DNA from 3 places in the Cellvibrio sp. BR genome. Region 1 is predicted to be linked to each of the others. Evidence: predicted binding sites of a transcription regulator. Region 1 holds the regulator's gene; each other region holds the start of a gene.
What was found. The regulator sigma-54, encoded in region 1, starts transcription at its own class of promoters, with help from an activator protein. The targets are predictions, from matches to a motif close to TGGCACANNNNTTGCNNT.
Positions count from the first base shown of each region.

Region 2: glnA (type I glutamate--ammonia ligase) is a predicted target of sigma-54. The motif match lies at 2,995-3,012, and genes of this name have one in related genera.
Region 3: O59_RS07050 (ammonium transporter) is a predicted target of sigma-54. The motif match lies at 3,602-3,619, and genes of this name have one in related genera.

Region 1 covers NZ_JH668202.1:503,072-507,882, forward strand. The annotation lists gene lptB (LPS export ABC transporter ATP-binding protein) at 1-407, shown strand, start outside; gene O59_RS12505 (RNA polymerase factor sigma-54) at 575-2,227, shown strand; gene hpf (ribosome hibernation-promoting factor, HPF/YfiA family) at 2,332-2,622, shown strand; gene ptsN (PTS IIA-like nitrogen regulatory protein PtsN) at 2,699-3,148, shown strand; gene rapZ (RNase adapter RapZ) at 3,161-4,030, shown strand; gene O59_RS12525 (HPr family phosphocarrier protein) at 4,034-4,306, shown strand; gene yjgA (ribosome biogenesis factor YjgA) at 4,458-4,811, shown strand, end outside.
Region 2 covers NZ_JH668200.1:227,853-232,663, forward strand. The annotation lists gene O59_RS00955 (methyl-accepting chemotaxis protein) at 1-1,251, shown strand, start outside; gene O59_RS00960 (cation:proton antiporter) at 1,357-2,568, opposite strand; gene glnA (type I glutamate--ammonia ligase) at 3,171-4,571, shown strand.
Region 3 covers NZ_JH668201.1:414,190-419,000, reverse strand. The annotation lists gene O59_RS07065 (peptidylprolyl isomerase) at 1-479, shown strand, start outside; gene O59_RS07060 (pyridoxine 5'-phosphate synthase) at 472-1,245, shown strand; gene rlmB (23S rRNA (guanosine(2251)-2'-O)-methyltransferase RlmB) at 1,263-2,036, shown strand; gene O59_RS07050 (ammonium transporter) at 2,092-3,405, opposite strand; gene O59_RS07045 (UDP-N-acetylmuramyl pentapeptide phosphotransferase/UDP-N-acetylglucosamine-1-phosphate transferase) at 4,003-4,683, shown strand.

The sequences.
Region 1 (4,811 bases):
AAGACCTGAATCGGGAAGCACGCGCAGAGAAACTGGAAGCACTGCTGAACGAATTTCACATCACCCATATTCGTGACAGCCTTGGCATGGCACTCTCAGGTGGTGAGCGGCGCCGGGTAGAAATCGCCCGCGCACTGGCGACGGACCCTAAATTTATCCTGCTCGATGAACCCTTTGCGGGTGTTGACCCGATTTCGGTTAACGACATCAAAGAAATAGTCCGTCACCTCAAAGATCGCGGGATTGGCGTTCTTATTACCGACCATAATGTACGAGAGACCTTGGACATCTGCGAGACTGCCTATATCGTAAGCGAAGGACACATTATTGCCGAAGGTGATGCCGATACAGTGTTGAGTAACAGCAAAGTCCGCGAAGTCTATCTGGGCGAACACTTTCGCCTGTGAGTTCAACAAACGCTTTAACCACCCGACAAACAACTTGACAAGTAATATTATTTGGCTACTAGGCATAAAGCTTGCTTAAGTATGTTGCTTGAAGCGCAAACCCTGACTAAACTCCACCTAACAGATGTTTTCCATCCCGCGTTAAATAAGGGTTTGTTGCTACAACAATGAAACAATCTCTCCAGCTTAAACTCGGCCAACAGCTGACAATGACTCCCCAACTGCAACAGGCGATACGTCTTTTGCAGCTCTCCACGCTGGATCTTCAACAGGAAATCCAGGAAGCGCTCGAATCCAATCCCATGCTGGAAGTTGAGGAAGGTTTTGACTCAGCAACTACCGGCAGCGATTACGAAGGCAGCGCGGACGATAAGATTGATTACACCCGCCAGCAGGAAATTGCTGCAGAATCCGGCACCGACAATAGCGCCGACTTCAATGCCAGCGACAATTTCTCGTCATCAACCGCTGATAACTTCAACGAACCAGGCTACGGCGAATCTGAAAGTTTTGGCGAGGGTGAAAGCTTTAGCGATGGGGAATCCTTTGGTGATAGCGATGTCTATGGTGAAGGCGATAGTTTCAGCGCCGACAGCGGTGACTGGAGCGACTCGATTCCCAGCGATTTACCGGTAGATACCAGCTGGGACGATGTTTACCAAACTTCATCAACCGGCAGCTCCAGCAACTACGATAATGAAGACAATGATTTTGAAAGCCGTCGCGCTGTTACCGACTCACTCTATGATCATTTGATGTGGCAACTCAATTTAACGCCCATGTCAGATCGCGACCGGGTGTTGGCGATGGCAATTATCGACGCGGTTGAACCCAGCGGCATGCTGTCTATTACCATTGAAGAAATATTCGAAGGAATGCGTGGCGATTTTGAAGAGCTGGAACTGGATGAAGTTGTTGCAGTTCAACACCGGCTGCAGCAGTTTGATCCCTGCGGTGTGTGCAGCCAAAACTTATCTGAATGTTTATTGGTGCAGTTACAACAGTTTGACCCCAAAACACCCTTTTTGGATTCGGCAAAATTAATCGCCAAACTTTACTTGCCTATATTGGGTAGTCGCGACTACCGTCAGTTAATGCGCCGCACCAAACTGAAAGAGGCCGAGTTGAGCCAGGCCATCACCCTGATCCAAAGCCTAAACCCTCGCCCAGGCGATATTATTGCCAGTGGTGACACGGAATATGTAGTACCGGATGTGTTCGTTGAAAAGCGCGATGGCCGCTGGATTGTTGAATTAAACCCGGAAATTGCACCGCGCCTGCGTATCAATTCCAATTATGCCTCCATGGTAAAGCGCGCGGACTCGAGCAGCGACAACACATTTCTCAAGGATAATTTGCAAGAAGCCCGCTGGTTCCTGAAAAGTTTACAGAGCCGCAATGAGACTCTGCTTAAAGTAGCCAGTTGTATTGTGGAAAAACAACGCGGGTTTCTCGATTACGGCCCCGAGGCTATGAAGCCGCTGGTGCTGCACGATATTGCTGAAATTGTTGAGATGCATGAATCCACTATTTCGCGGGTAACCACGCAGAAATATATGCACACACCGCAGGGTATCTTCGAACTGAAATACTTTTTCTCCAGCCATGTTAGTACCGATAGCGGCGGCGAGTGCTCTTCAACAGCGATTCGCGCAATTATTAAAAAGTTGGTGAGTGCGGAAAACCCCAAAAAACCGTTGAGCGACAGCAAAATCACCGACCTGCTCGCGGAACAGGGAATTCAGGTAGCGCGTCGTACCATTGCAAAATATCGCGAGTCGCTGAATATTCCACCCTCTAATGAGCGCAAAACCATTTAATTATCATTAATCGGTTATAAATACGAAATTCGGAAGAAAATCACGGACGAGCTGTTAGGTTGTGCTGATCACAACCATTTTGTTTCTATCGAGAGGAAGTATCTATGCAAATAAACATCAGTGGTCATCATTTGGAAGTTACCGATTCGCTGAAAGACTATGTCAGCAGCAAAATTGAGCGCCTGAGCCACCACCACGATCGCATTACCAGTACTCACGTCATCCTCTCCGTCGATAAGTTGATTCAAAAAGCAGAAGCAACCATCCATGTCAGCGGCAAAGATTTGTTTGCGGATGCCACTCACGAAGATCTGTACGCAGCAATTGATTCATTGGCCGATAAGCTGGATCGCCAATTAATTAAGCACAAAGAAAAGATGCGCAGTCATCGCTAACCCACCCTGGAGGCAGCGAGATCATCTCCGCTCACTGCCTCAACAATTGAGAGATTCCTGGTAATCACCTCCTACCATGCAAATTCAAAATCTTATTAGCCCCGGCCGAACCTTGTGTGCCGTTGAAGGCGGCAGCAAAAAACGTGCTCTGGAACTACTGGCCAACGCCATCGCACAGGATGTTCCTGGCATTGATGCCGATGAGTTATTTCGCCGTTTGATTGGTCGCGAGCGACTTGGCTCAACCGGTATAGGGCACGGCATTGCCATTCCGCATTGCAGGGTTGAAAACTGCAGCGGCACAATCGGTGCACTCCTGACATTGGCTGACCCGATTGACTTTGATGCCATAGATTCCCAGCCTGTGGACATTCTCTTCGCCATGTTAGTGCCCGAAGATGCTCATGATGAGCACCTACAAACACTGGCCGCTCTGGCTGGGGCGCTGAATAATGCTGACTATCGCCAGCGTTTGCGTGCTGCCGATAGCGATGCCGCACTTTATCAGGTCGCTATAGCGCCTTAGCAGGTCAATACCATGCACCTCGTGATTGTAAGCGGGCTTTCAGGCTCAGGAAAAAGTACCGCCCTGCATGTCCTTGAAGATGTGGGCTTTAACTGCATCGACAATCTACCAGTCAGCCTGCTACCCGCGCTGGTTGCACAAATACAAATTCATAAAGATGACCAACAGCGTTTTGCAATCGGCATTGATGTGCGCAACGCCTGGCAGGATCTGAATATATTCCCGCAGATGATAAGTACGCTGAAAGAAGCGCACCTGCCATTTCAAACCCTGTTTCTGGATTCTCAACCCGCCGTACTTATCCAACGTTTTAGCGAAACCAGGCGCAAGCATCCGCTGTCGGATAAACACACCAGCCTTGAGGAATCCATCGCCGCAGAGCAGCAGCTGCTTGAACCTATTCGCGATTGTGCCGATCAGGTCATAGATACCAGTCATTTAAATTTGCACGAATTGCGCGACTTGGTAAAAGAACGTGTTGTAGGCCGCAGCGAATCGACGATGGCGATTTTGTTTGAATCCTTTGGCTTCAAACATGGTATTCCGGTAAACGCCGATCTGGTATTTGACGCACGCTGCCTTCCCAACCCCCACTGGAAACCTAACCTGCGCCCGCTTACTGGCAAAGATCAGGATGTAATCGAATTTTTGGAAGAACAGATTACCGTCAAAGAGATGTACGACGATATCGAGCACTATTTGGCACGCTGGCTGCCGCGCTATCAGGCGAATAATCGTAGTTACATCACCATTGCGGTGGGATGTACGGGTGGCCAGCATAGGTCTGTTTACCTGGCAGAAAAGCTACAACGCTATTTTGACCAGAGTTTTAGTGATGTTCAGGTTCGACATCGCGATATCAATAAACACAAAAAACATTAAATCATGGCAATTGAAACTCTCGACATCATTAATAAACGCGGACTGCATGCACGCGCTGCCGCGAAACTTGCCACCTTAGCCAACCAATTTCAGGCTAATGTGCAAGCGCGGGTGAGCGACGGCGTGTGGGCCGATGCCAAAAGTGTTATGTCATTAATGCTTCTTGCCGCCAGCTGTGGCAGCCGCCTGGAAGTGAGCACAGAAGGTGATGATGCCGAGGCGGCAATGACTGCCATCCGTGCACTCATTGCTGATCGCTTTGAAGAAGGCGAATAAATACTCTATTGTTAATCTAAAGCGGTTGTTACTACCGCTTGAGTGCACTAAGCTGCGCGACCTTTTACATCGTTTCCCTTGTTATCGGCAATCGATTGGCAGATAAATCTGCACACTAGCCGCTACTCACCCGATCAATACAGATATTTTTATGGTTTATAACTACGACGACATCAATCCCGATGACTACATCCTCAGCAAATCGCAGGTCAAACGCGATATGCATGCACTGCAAGCGCTGGGTGAAAGTCTCATTGATATGAACGAAAAGCAGCTCGCCAGTATTCCCCTGAGCGACACCATGCTGGATGCAATTTACATTGCGCGCAAACTCCCCCCTAAAGAAGCACGTCGTCGCCAGATTCAATACATTGGCCGTTTGATGCGCGAGGGCAATCACGAGGAGATCAAAGCAGCGGTTGATAAAATGCAAAACCGCAGCGATCAATACGTGCATCGCCAACACCAGATCGAACGCTACCGCGACTTGCTGATTGAAGGTGAC
Region 2 (4,811 bases), on a different contig from region 1:
ATGCAAAATACCGCGCGGGTTTTGGCCGCCATGAAAGCGGGTGACACCACCGCTGCGATCACGATTGTGGACACCGAACTCAATGTTCTCGCCGACCAAATGACCAAGATGCTTCTTGTCCTTGGACAAATAAACCGCGATGGCGCCAAAAAGGCAGCCGATGCATCCAGCGAAGCTTATACGAGCGCCCAAACCTTAGTCATTGGCAGTATTGTCATCGCCCTTTTCATCACTGCCGTGCTGGCACTTATGATCACGCGCAGCATTGTGAGCCCCTTACAACAAGCCGTAGCCGCTACCGAAACCATCGCCAGCGGCAACCTTACCCAGCAGATCCGCTTTGACGGCAACGACGAGCCAGCGCGCCTGCTCGCATCACTCGCGATGATGCAAGATAACCTGCGCAGTACCATCACCCAAATTGGCAACTCGTCGGTACAGTTAGCCTCTGCAGGCGAGGAGCTAAGTTCGGTAGCGGAAGAGTCCTCACGCAACTTACAGCGGCAGAATGATGAGATCCAGCAGGCGGCGTCGGCAGTCACCGAAATGAGCGCCGCCGTGGACGAGGTTGCGCGCAATGCAGTGAGCACGGCCGAGGAGTCCAATGAATCTTCTCGCTTGGCGCATGATGGGCGCGACAAAGTGCATCACACAGTAGCGGCACTTAAATCCATGAGCGAAGAGTTTGGGCGCACCTCAGCATTGATTGGCGGTCTCGCGGAACAATCCAAAGATATTGGCAAGGTATTGGATGTGATTCGCGCCATCGCTGAACAGACTAATTTGCTCGCCTTGAATGCGGCAATTGAAGCGGCGCGTGCCGGGGAGGCTGGCCGTGGTTTTGCAGTAGTGGCGGACGAAGTCCGCGCACTGGCGCATCGCACCCAAGTGTCCACCCAAGAAATTGAACAGATGATTAGCAAAGTGCAAGGTGGCACAGCGGCGGCGGTGGAATCGATGAAAGGCAGCGTCGAACACGCCAGTAAAACCCTCACCGTGGCCGAGCAAGCGGGCGGCGCATTGGAGCAGATTTACCAAAAGGCAGGGCAAATCGGTGAACGCAACCTGTTAATTGCCAGCGCGTCGGAAGAACAGGCGGCGGTCGCGCGCGAAGTGGATCGCAATATTGTGAACATCAGCGATCTCTCCACCCAATCGGCGGCAGGCGCCAATCAAACCAGTGCTGCTACCTACGAGCTGGCGCGGCTGGCAACTGATTTGAATACACTGGTATCGCGCTTTGTTATTTAAGCCGCGTAGTTTATTGCACCCATCATCTGATCGTTGATCAGCGCCAATAAAAAGCCCCCGTCACCTGAATGACGGGGGCTTTTTACGTATGTCCGCAGCCATGAACTACTTGGAGCGGAAGATAATCTCTTTCATTTTTTGCAACTTGGGCGCTACCACCGGTACGGTCAGCATGGTGCTGGCCACTGCCATGATCAGCAGCGCGGTGAAGGTTTCATTGGTGATGATTTCCTTGTCGAGCAAAACATTGGCAAAAATGATCATGATCAGCGCTTTGGTTTGCAACAACCAACCAATAATCGATGCCTCGCCTTTTTCCCACTTGAGGATTTTGCCCGCCGCATGTACACCAGCCAATTTACCCGCCACTGAAGCCACCAGCAGGATGGCTGCCGCGATAAATACCGCCGTGCCACCCACATCCCAATTGGTGCGCAAACCGGTACTGAGGAAGAATACCGGCATGATGATCATCAGGACAAAATGGCGCAATTTATCCATATCTTCCTGATTAAACCATTCGCCATCCATTACGGCACCGGCGAGGAAGGCGCCAACCATATAGTGCAAACCCGCCCAGTCGGCTGCGAGACCGCAGACTGCCAACCAGATAAAACCAGCGTACCAGCGGTCTTTCTCTTGAATCGCCACCATCAACTTGCGGAATAAGTAAGCAAGCACAGTAAAGCCCAGCAAGAACATACCCTGGCGACCCACACGCTCCCAATCCAGCAGAATCAACGCCAATACACCCCAGATGGCGATGTCGTCCAAACTGGCGTAACGCAAAATACGCTGGCCAATCGGTTGACGCAGGATTTCAAGCTTTTCCATCAACAGAATCAGAATCGGCAGCGCCGTTACTGCACAGGCCATGCCCACACCCAGAATAAATTGCCAGGTCATGCCCTTGGCACCAATCCAGCCATCGCTAAAGGCCATCATCGCCAGCGCCGCCCCACAACCAAACAGCAGCGGTGTACCCAGCGCCAGTCCAGCGGTGATGCTACTTTCCCGCTTGTAGGCCCAGGCTTTTTTCAGGTCAAGCTCGATCCCGGCAATCCACACAAAAATCATTACCGCCCACCAAGCAATTCCGTTGAGCGATTTGATGACATCCGGGGTGAATACAAAGGTGTAGTACTCAGGGAAGGCTTTGCCCAGCACACCCGGGCCAAGCACTATACCCATGATGATTTGCACGACCACCAGGGGTGCCCAATAGTCAGTGCGACCGAGGCGCCAAATTAAAAAGGGCACCGTAAAAATGATTACCATGGCAATCAGGAATATTTCTGTTGTTGTCATTGCATGCATAACTAACCTTTTATTGTTCTGGGTAGAGTATTGGTTAAAAGAAGAGCGATAAAACCCCGGGCATATCACCTTGCCGTCGGTGTTACCCAATCGCGGCGCAGGCTACAAGGGAATTCGACGTGGAGCGAGGCGAACACCATAGAAATTGACTATCGACTTTTGCAGCAAAAATGAATGGTTTCACAGTGAGAATGCACGCACGCTAGTCAGCGACACGATTTGGTGCAAAGCAACCGCTTTTCTGTGACATGCCAAGAGGCATTCTTGATGCTAATATGGCGACACTATTCAACACAACACACAATCGCACCACAATAGATCATTTAACAAAAATACCGCACCAAAATAGTGCTTATGGCGATATTTTTCAGGTGGCCATCACCCCAAGAGCCTTATTTTTAAAGGTGTGTTGCTATTTTATTTAAATGGCATATATTTTGCCCCTTTTCTGACACCCTAGTCTTGCCCCGCTCCCCTAAATGAGTCGCGAGTCCGGATGAAGTGGGGAAAATTTTCAGGTAAACGACCTTTGGCCGGTTATCTTGGTAGTTATAACTTTTCACAATCCGTAGCCTTCGGGCTATAACACTTGGAGGCATTCAATGTCTAAGACTTTAGACCTGATCAAAGAACACGAAGCTCGCTGGATTGATTTGCGCTTCACCGATTTCAAAGGTAAAGAGCAGCATGTAACTTTCCCTGCCCACGTTGTAAACGACAGTTTCTTCGTTGACGGTAAAATGTTCGACGGTTCTTCTATCGCTGGCTGGAAAGGCATTAACGACTCAGACATGATCCTGATGCCAGACGATTCAACTGCCGTTCTGGATCCTTTCTACGACGAAGCAACCATCAACATTCGTTGTAACATCGTTGAACCAGCCACCATGCAAGGTTATGACCGCGACCCACGCTCTATCGGTCTGCGCGCTGAAGAGTACCTGAAGTCTACCGGTCTGGGCGATGTAGCCCTGTTTGGCCCGGAGCCAGAATTCTTCATCTTCGACAGCGTTCACTTCCACAGCTCAATGGGCGGTGCTTTCTACAAAATCAAATCCGAAGAAGCGGCATGGTCATCAGGTGACGACGTTGAAGGTAAACACGGCCACGCGCCACGCGTAAAAGGCGGTTACTTCCCCGTTGCTCCAGTAGACTCACTGCACGACATCCGTGGCGCTATGTGTAACGCCATGGAAGCCATGGGCCTGGAAATCGAAATCCATCACCACGAAGTTGCTAACGCTGGCCAATGTGAAATCGGTGTAGGCGCTAACACTCTGGTTAAGAAAGCGGACGAAGTACAGATCCTGAAGTACTGCGTACACAACGTTGCTCATCAATACGGTAAAACCGCAACCTTTATGCCGAAGCCTTTGATCGGTGATAACGGTTCAGGTATGCACGTTCACCAGTCTTTCTCCAAGAACGGTAAAAACCAATTCGCGGGCGACGCTTACGCTGGTTTGAGCGAAACCGCTCTGTACTACGTTGGCGGTATCATCAAGCACGCTAAAGCATTGAACGCTTTCTGTAACGCCTCTACCAACTCGTACAAGCGTTTGGTTCCAGGCTTTGAAGCGCCAGTAATGCTGGCTTACTCTGCTCGTAACCGTTCAGCGTCTATCCGTATTCCTTACACTGTTGGTGAGAAAGCCAAGCGTATCGAAACCCGTTTCCCTGATCCAACTGCTAACCCATACCTGTGCTTCGCTTCATTGCTGATGGCCGGTATCGACGGTGTTCTGAACAAGATTCATCCGGGCGAAGCAGCGACCAAAGATCTGTACGATCTGGAGCCGGAAGAAGAAGCAGAAATCCCACAAGTGTGTTCATCTTTGGAAGAAGCTTTGGCCTCTTTGGAAGCTGACCATGACTTCCTGTTGGCTGGCGGTGTGTTCTCTAAAGACTTCATCGATGCTTACATCGACCTGAAGAAACAAGAGATCCAACGCGTCAACATGACTCCGCACCCAGTAGAATTCGAACTCTACTACTCAGTGTAAAAGTCAGGGCTGCTTAGGCAGCCTCGTCAGACCTCAAAAACCCGCATAGCCTGGCTTGCGGGTTTTTTCTTACCCGCTTTTTAGCCGCTTCTACACCAGATCGATATACGCCTGACCACCTTCGATACGATCTATCAAATATTAAACACAAAATGCATCAATTCGTACTGATTATTGCTAGATAATGCCCTTACTGACACAAAAAAACCTCTAGCGCCTGATCTTGCTTAACCATTAACC
Region 3 (4,811 bases), on a different contig from region 1:
TCGACAGTAAATTTTACGAAGGGACAATTTTTCACAGAGTGGTACCTGGCTTTGTTGTGCAAGGTGGAGGAATGACTTTTGACTTTACCGAAAAACCAACTGCGAAACCTGTAATCAACGAATCAATGAATGGCCTGCCAAATGATTATCGCAGTGTAGCCATGGCCCGGCAATCCGATCCCGATAGCGCTACGGCGCAGTTTTATATCAACCTCAAAAATAACTCCGGCCTCAATGCCACAGAAACCAAACCCGGTTATACCGTTTTTGGGAAAGTAGTTGCGGGAATGGAAGTTATCGAAAAAATTTCACAAGAGCCGCTGGGCATGTTTAAAGCTTACCCGGAAGCGCCGAACTATGCAGTACGAGTGCTGAGTGCAACAAGGATAAATTCAGCTGAAGCACAATCCATAATTGAAAAACAACGCGCAACCAAACCGTCAAGCATTAAAGATGCAGTGGTACCAGTTGATGAATAACAGTAACAACACCGCACTCAGTGTAAACCTGAACAAGATTGCACTGATCCGAAATTCCCGCCCCGGCAATTATCCTAATGTCGCCGCTCACGGCAAGACCTGTATTGATGCCGGCGCCGATGGAATTACTGTTCATCCAAGACCCGACCAACGTCACATTAGACCTCACGATGTTTATGAACTCAGTGAATTAGTAAAAATTTATCACGCAGTTGAATTTAACATCGAGGGCAACCCTTACGCTGAGTCAATCGGAAACTTTCCGGGGTTTATAAAATTAGTCTGCGATGTAGTACCCGATCAATGCACACTTGTACCTGACACAAATCATCAACTTACGTCAGACCATGGCTTTGACTTGAAAGTAGCGGGAAAAAAATTAAAGCCATTGATCAAAGAATTAAAGGATTTAGGCATTCGTGTATGTTTATTCATGGATCCGGATATTGATCAAATAAGCCTGGCCAAAGAGATTGGCGCTGATCGTATCGAGCTATACACAGGCCCCTACGCTGAAGCATTCAAAACATCTGGCCCGTCATTTGATCAACTATTCCAACGCTACCTGGCCGCAGCCCGTCATGCTCAAGCAATTGATATTGGTATCAATGCCGGGCATGACTTAAATCTCGATAACCTCGCCCACTTTCGCCAAATCCCTGCTTTGCTCGAGGTGTCAATCGGTCATGCATTGACGGTTGATGCCATAGCAATGGGTCTTCCCGCAGCCGTAAAAGCCTACAAAACAATTTGCACCAGCAATTAACTCACAAGAATTCCAGCATGAACAACGCCCGCGAAGATAGCCAAGCCTATCTACAAAAAAAACGTTTCTTTGACTCGCTCATGACTGTATACGGGCGCAAAATCGTACTTGAAGCTCTGCAAGACTCATCTACATACATTTATCGATTGCACTTGGCGAAAAGTAACAAATCAGCAGAAATTCTGGATGAGATCATTACGCTTGCCCAACACAAGGGCGCTGAAATTATTTATCACGAACGACAAGCCCTATCGCGCATATCCAAAAATGCAACACAAGACCAAGGTGTTGCAGCTGATCTACAGCTTCGCGGTTATCAGCACTATGACGATTTTTTGCGCGAGAACAGCAAAAAAAACTACACATTGCTTGCACTCGATGGGGTTAACAACCCGCAAAATCTTGGCATGATAATTCGCTCAGCCTGCGCAGGAAATATTGATGGAATTTTACTTCCACAAAAAGGCAATGCTCAAATCGACCCACTGGTAATCAAAGCAAGCGCAGGAACCGTTTTTCGCGCACCGCTTCTTCGCTGCAAAGATCTCACTGAAGCGTTACTAGATTTCAAAAAAGAGGGAGCGCTAGTCTGCGCACTTTCATCGCATGCGGCCACAGAACTAAAAAAGTTTACACCTAATGCTCCCTGTATTTATGTATTGGGGAACGAAACAGAAGGAGTATCCCCGGCAGTTCAGCAGCTGTGCAATGAAAGCGTGAAAATCCCAATGAATAACGGGGTTGAGTCCCTCAACGTTGCCGTAACTGCAGCACTAATCGCATTTCGATAAACCAACAGCTCAAAATAAAAAAGAGGAGCCGAAGCTCCTCTTTTTTCATTCAAGATTACAGCTTATAGCCATCTTCTTCATGTAACGCCAAGTCGAGCCCCAAGGTTTCATCCTCTTTGCTCACACGCAAACCAGAAGTGAATAGACCCGTCAGCTTCAGCAGTATATAAGTTACAACAGCGGTATAAACAAAGGTTACAACCACACCAAGGAATTGAATACCTAACTGCTCGCCCATAGAGTTGATCCCTGCAGCAAATCCCTGACCGCTAAATACACCCAGTTCAGTTGAAGCAAATACGCCCGCAAGAATGGTTCCTAAAATGCCACCCACACCGTGAACAGGAAAAACATCCAAAGAATCATCGATTTTCCACACACGCTTGACCAACTGGGTCATATAAAAACAAACAACACCAGCACTCAAGCCGATTATTAACGCACCACCAGGGCCGACATAACCAGAGGCAGGGGTAATAGTACCGAGACCAGCAACCATACCCGTCACAATACCCAAAGCACTTGGTTTTCTAAAACGCATCCACTCAACCGCCATCCAAGACAACGCACCAGCTGCTGCAGAAATATGGGTCACCAACATAGCCATAGCAGCATTCCCATCAGCAGCCAAGGCGCTACCCGCATTAAAGCCAAACCAACCAACCCACAGCATGCCTGCACCAGTAACAGTCATTGTCATGTTATGAGGTGGCATAGCTGTGCTAGGGAAACCATTACGCTTACCTACAACAATCGCAGCCACTAACGCAGCAACACCCGCAGTAATGTGGACAACAGTGCCACCAGCGAAATCAAGAAGACCCTTCTGGAATAACCAGCCAGAGCCAGCCCATACCCAGTGACACACCGGAATGTAAACAGCGAACAACCATAACCCTGAAAACAAAAGCATGGAGGAAAACTTAACACGCTCAGCAAAAGCACCAACAATCAGAGCAGGCGTAATTATTGCGAAAGTCATTTGAAACATTGCATGTAAACTAAGAGGGATCCCACTCGTAACCGCCCCCTCTGTTACACCATCAAAAAACACCATACTTAAATCACCAATCCAGGCGTTACCCTCACCAAACGCAAGACTATAGCCAGCAATTAGCCACAACAGAGAAACCATGCATGCAATAGCAAAACATTGCATAAGCACAGAAAGTATATTTTTTACACGAACCAAACCACCATAAAACAGCGCCAAACCGGGTAGCGTCATAAATAAAACAAGCGCCGTGGAAGTAAGAATCCAGGCGGTATTGGCTTGATTAATAGCATCCTCAGCAAATGCCCCTGGCGAGACCAAGACCGCCAAACCAGCGGCAAAAATTAATGGAAGAGCGGAATCTAGTTTTTTCATACTTACCCCATAATGATTATTGTCAGACATCAATTAAAAGCGACAACATGAGCTGCAATGTAAACGCTTCATAATGAGACAGTTAGTACACTTTTTGCGTATTACCTGTCACGTAGAACAACCCAATAACCGACAAATGCACAACCAAAGAGCACCAATTAATGGATTTTTACCTAAACGCCAAAGGTTCTGCGCAAAAGCAAAAAACGATCCATAATTTAAATTTATAATTATTTCAAATAGATATAAATTAAAGGCGCACGCAAACAAAGTACAAAAGCACCACCAGCGAACACACAAAAATATTATGGCTCGATATTGGTGCAAAACAAACAAACCAATAAAGGGATCAAAAAAGATAAGATATAATCGTGCACACAAAATTTAGCCAAGACCTAAAACATGGAACTATTGATTCTTATCTTTCTGATGCCCCTAGCACTTGCATTCGGGCTTTCAAAACTTGTTATTTACTGGTTTGGACGCTAACTCTTAGACATTCCCAATACTCGCAGCTCCCACACCATCCCCACACCTCGTGGCGGAGGTATCGCCATAGCCTTAGCAACACTCATTGCAGCTTTAACCGCATACTTCATGGGGCTAATTAATCACACAACACTCTACTTGCTTGCCCCCGGATTACTAATGGCAATTGTTGGGATAGCCGACGACCTTATAACTCTCAACATTCGAATACGACTCTTCACACAAACCCTAACAGCGTGCACCATCACCCTTATAACCCTCAACGACATCTTATTTTCCGCACCCATCTTCGTATTACTGGTAATAGCATCAGTTATTGGCATTGTTTGGCTAACAAATTTGTACAACTTTATGGATGGAATGAACGGACTGGCAGGACTGCAAGCAATCTTTGTTTGTAGTAGCGTAGGCCTTCTTTTTTACTTGCAAGGCACATACAGCGAAATCATCCTCTTGATGCTTATTATTAGTAGCGCAAGCTTGGGATTTTTATACTGGAATTTCCCCAAAGCCAAACTCTTTATGGGTGATGTAGGGAGCCTTTTTATCGGCATTACACTGGCAACACTTATCGTTTGGACTGCACAAGATAACCTTTTAACAATCTGTTATTGGTTAATTATTTTGGCTGCTTTTATTGCAGATGCTAGCTATACACTATTCATACGCAAAACAACTGGACAGAAATTCCACCTACCGCATCGATCCCATTTTTATCAGAAAATAGCAATAAAACTAAACTCTCACACCAAAACAACGCTACTTATCATGGCATTCAATTTAATCTGACTCCTGCCACTAGAGCTTGTCGTTCTTTTCGGACATACCAATGCCTTTGCAGGACATACCTACCAGCCATATATGCCGCACACAAAGTAAGAGCAGGAAAAGCCGAAGAATAAAGCAGGAAGCAGGAA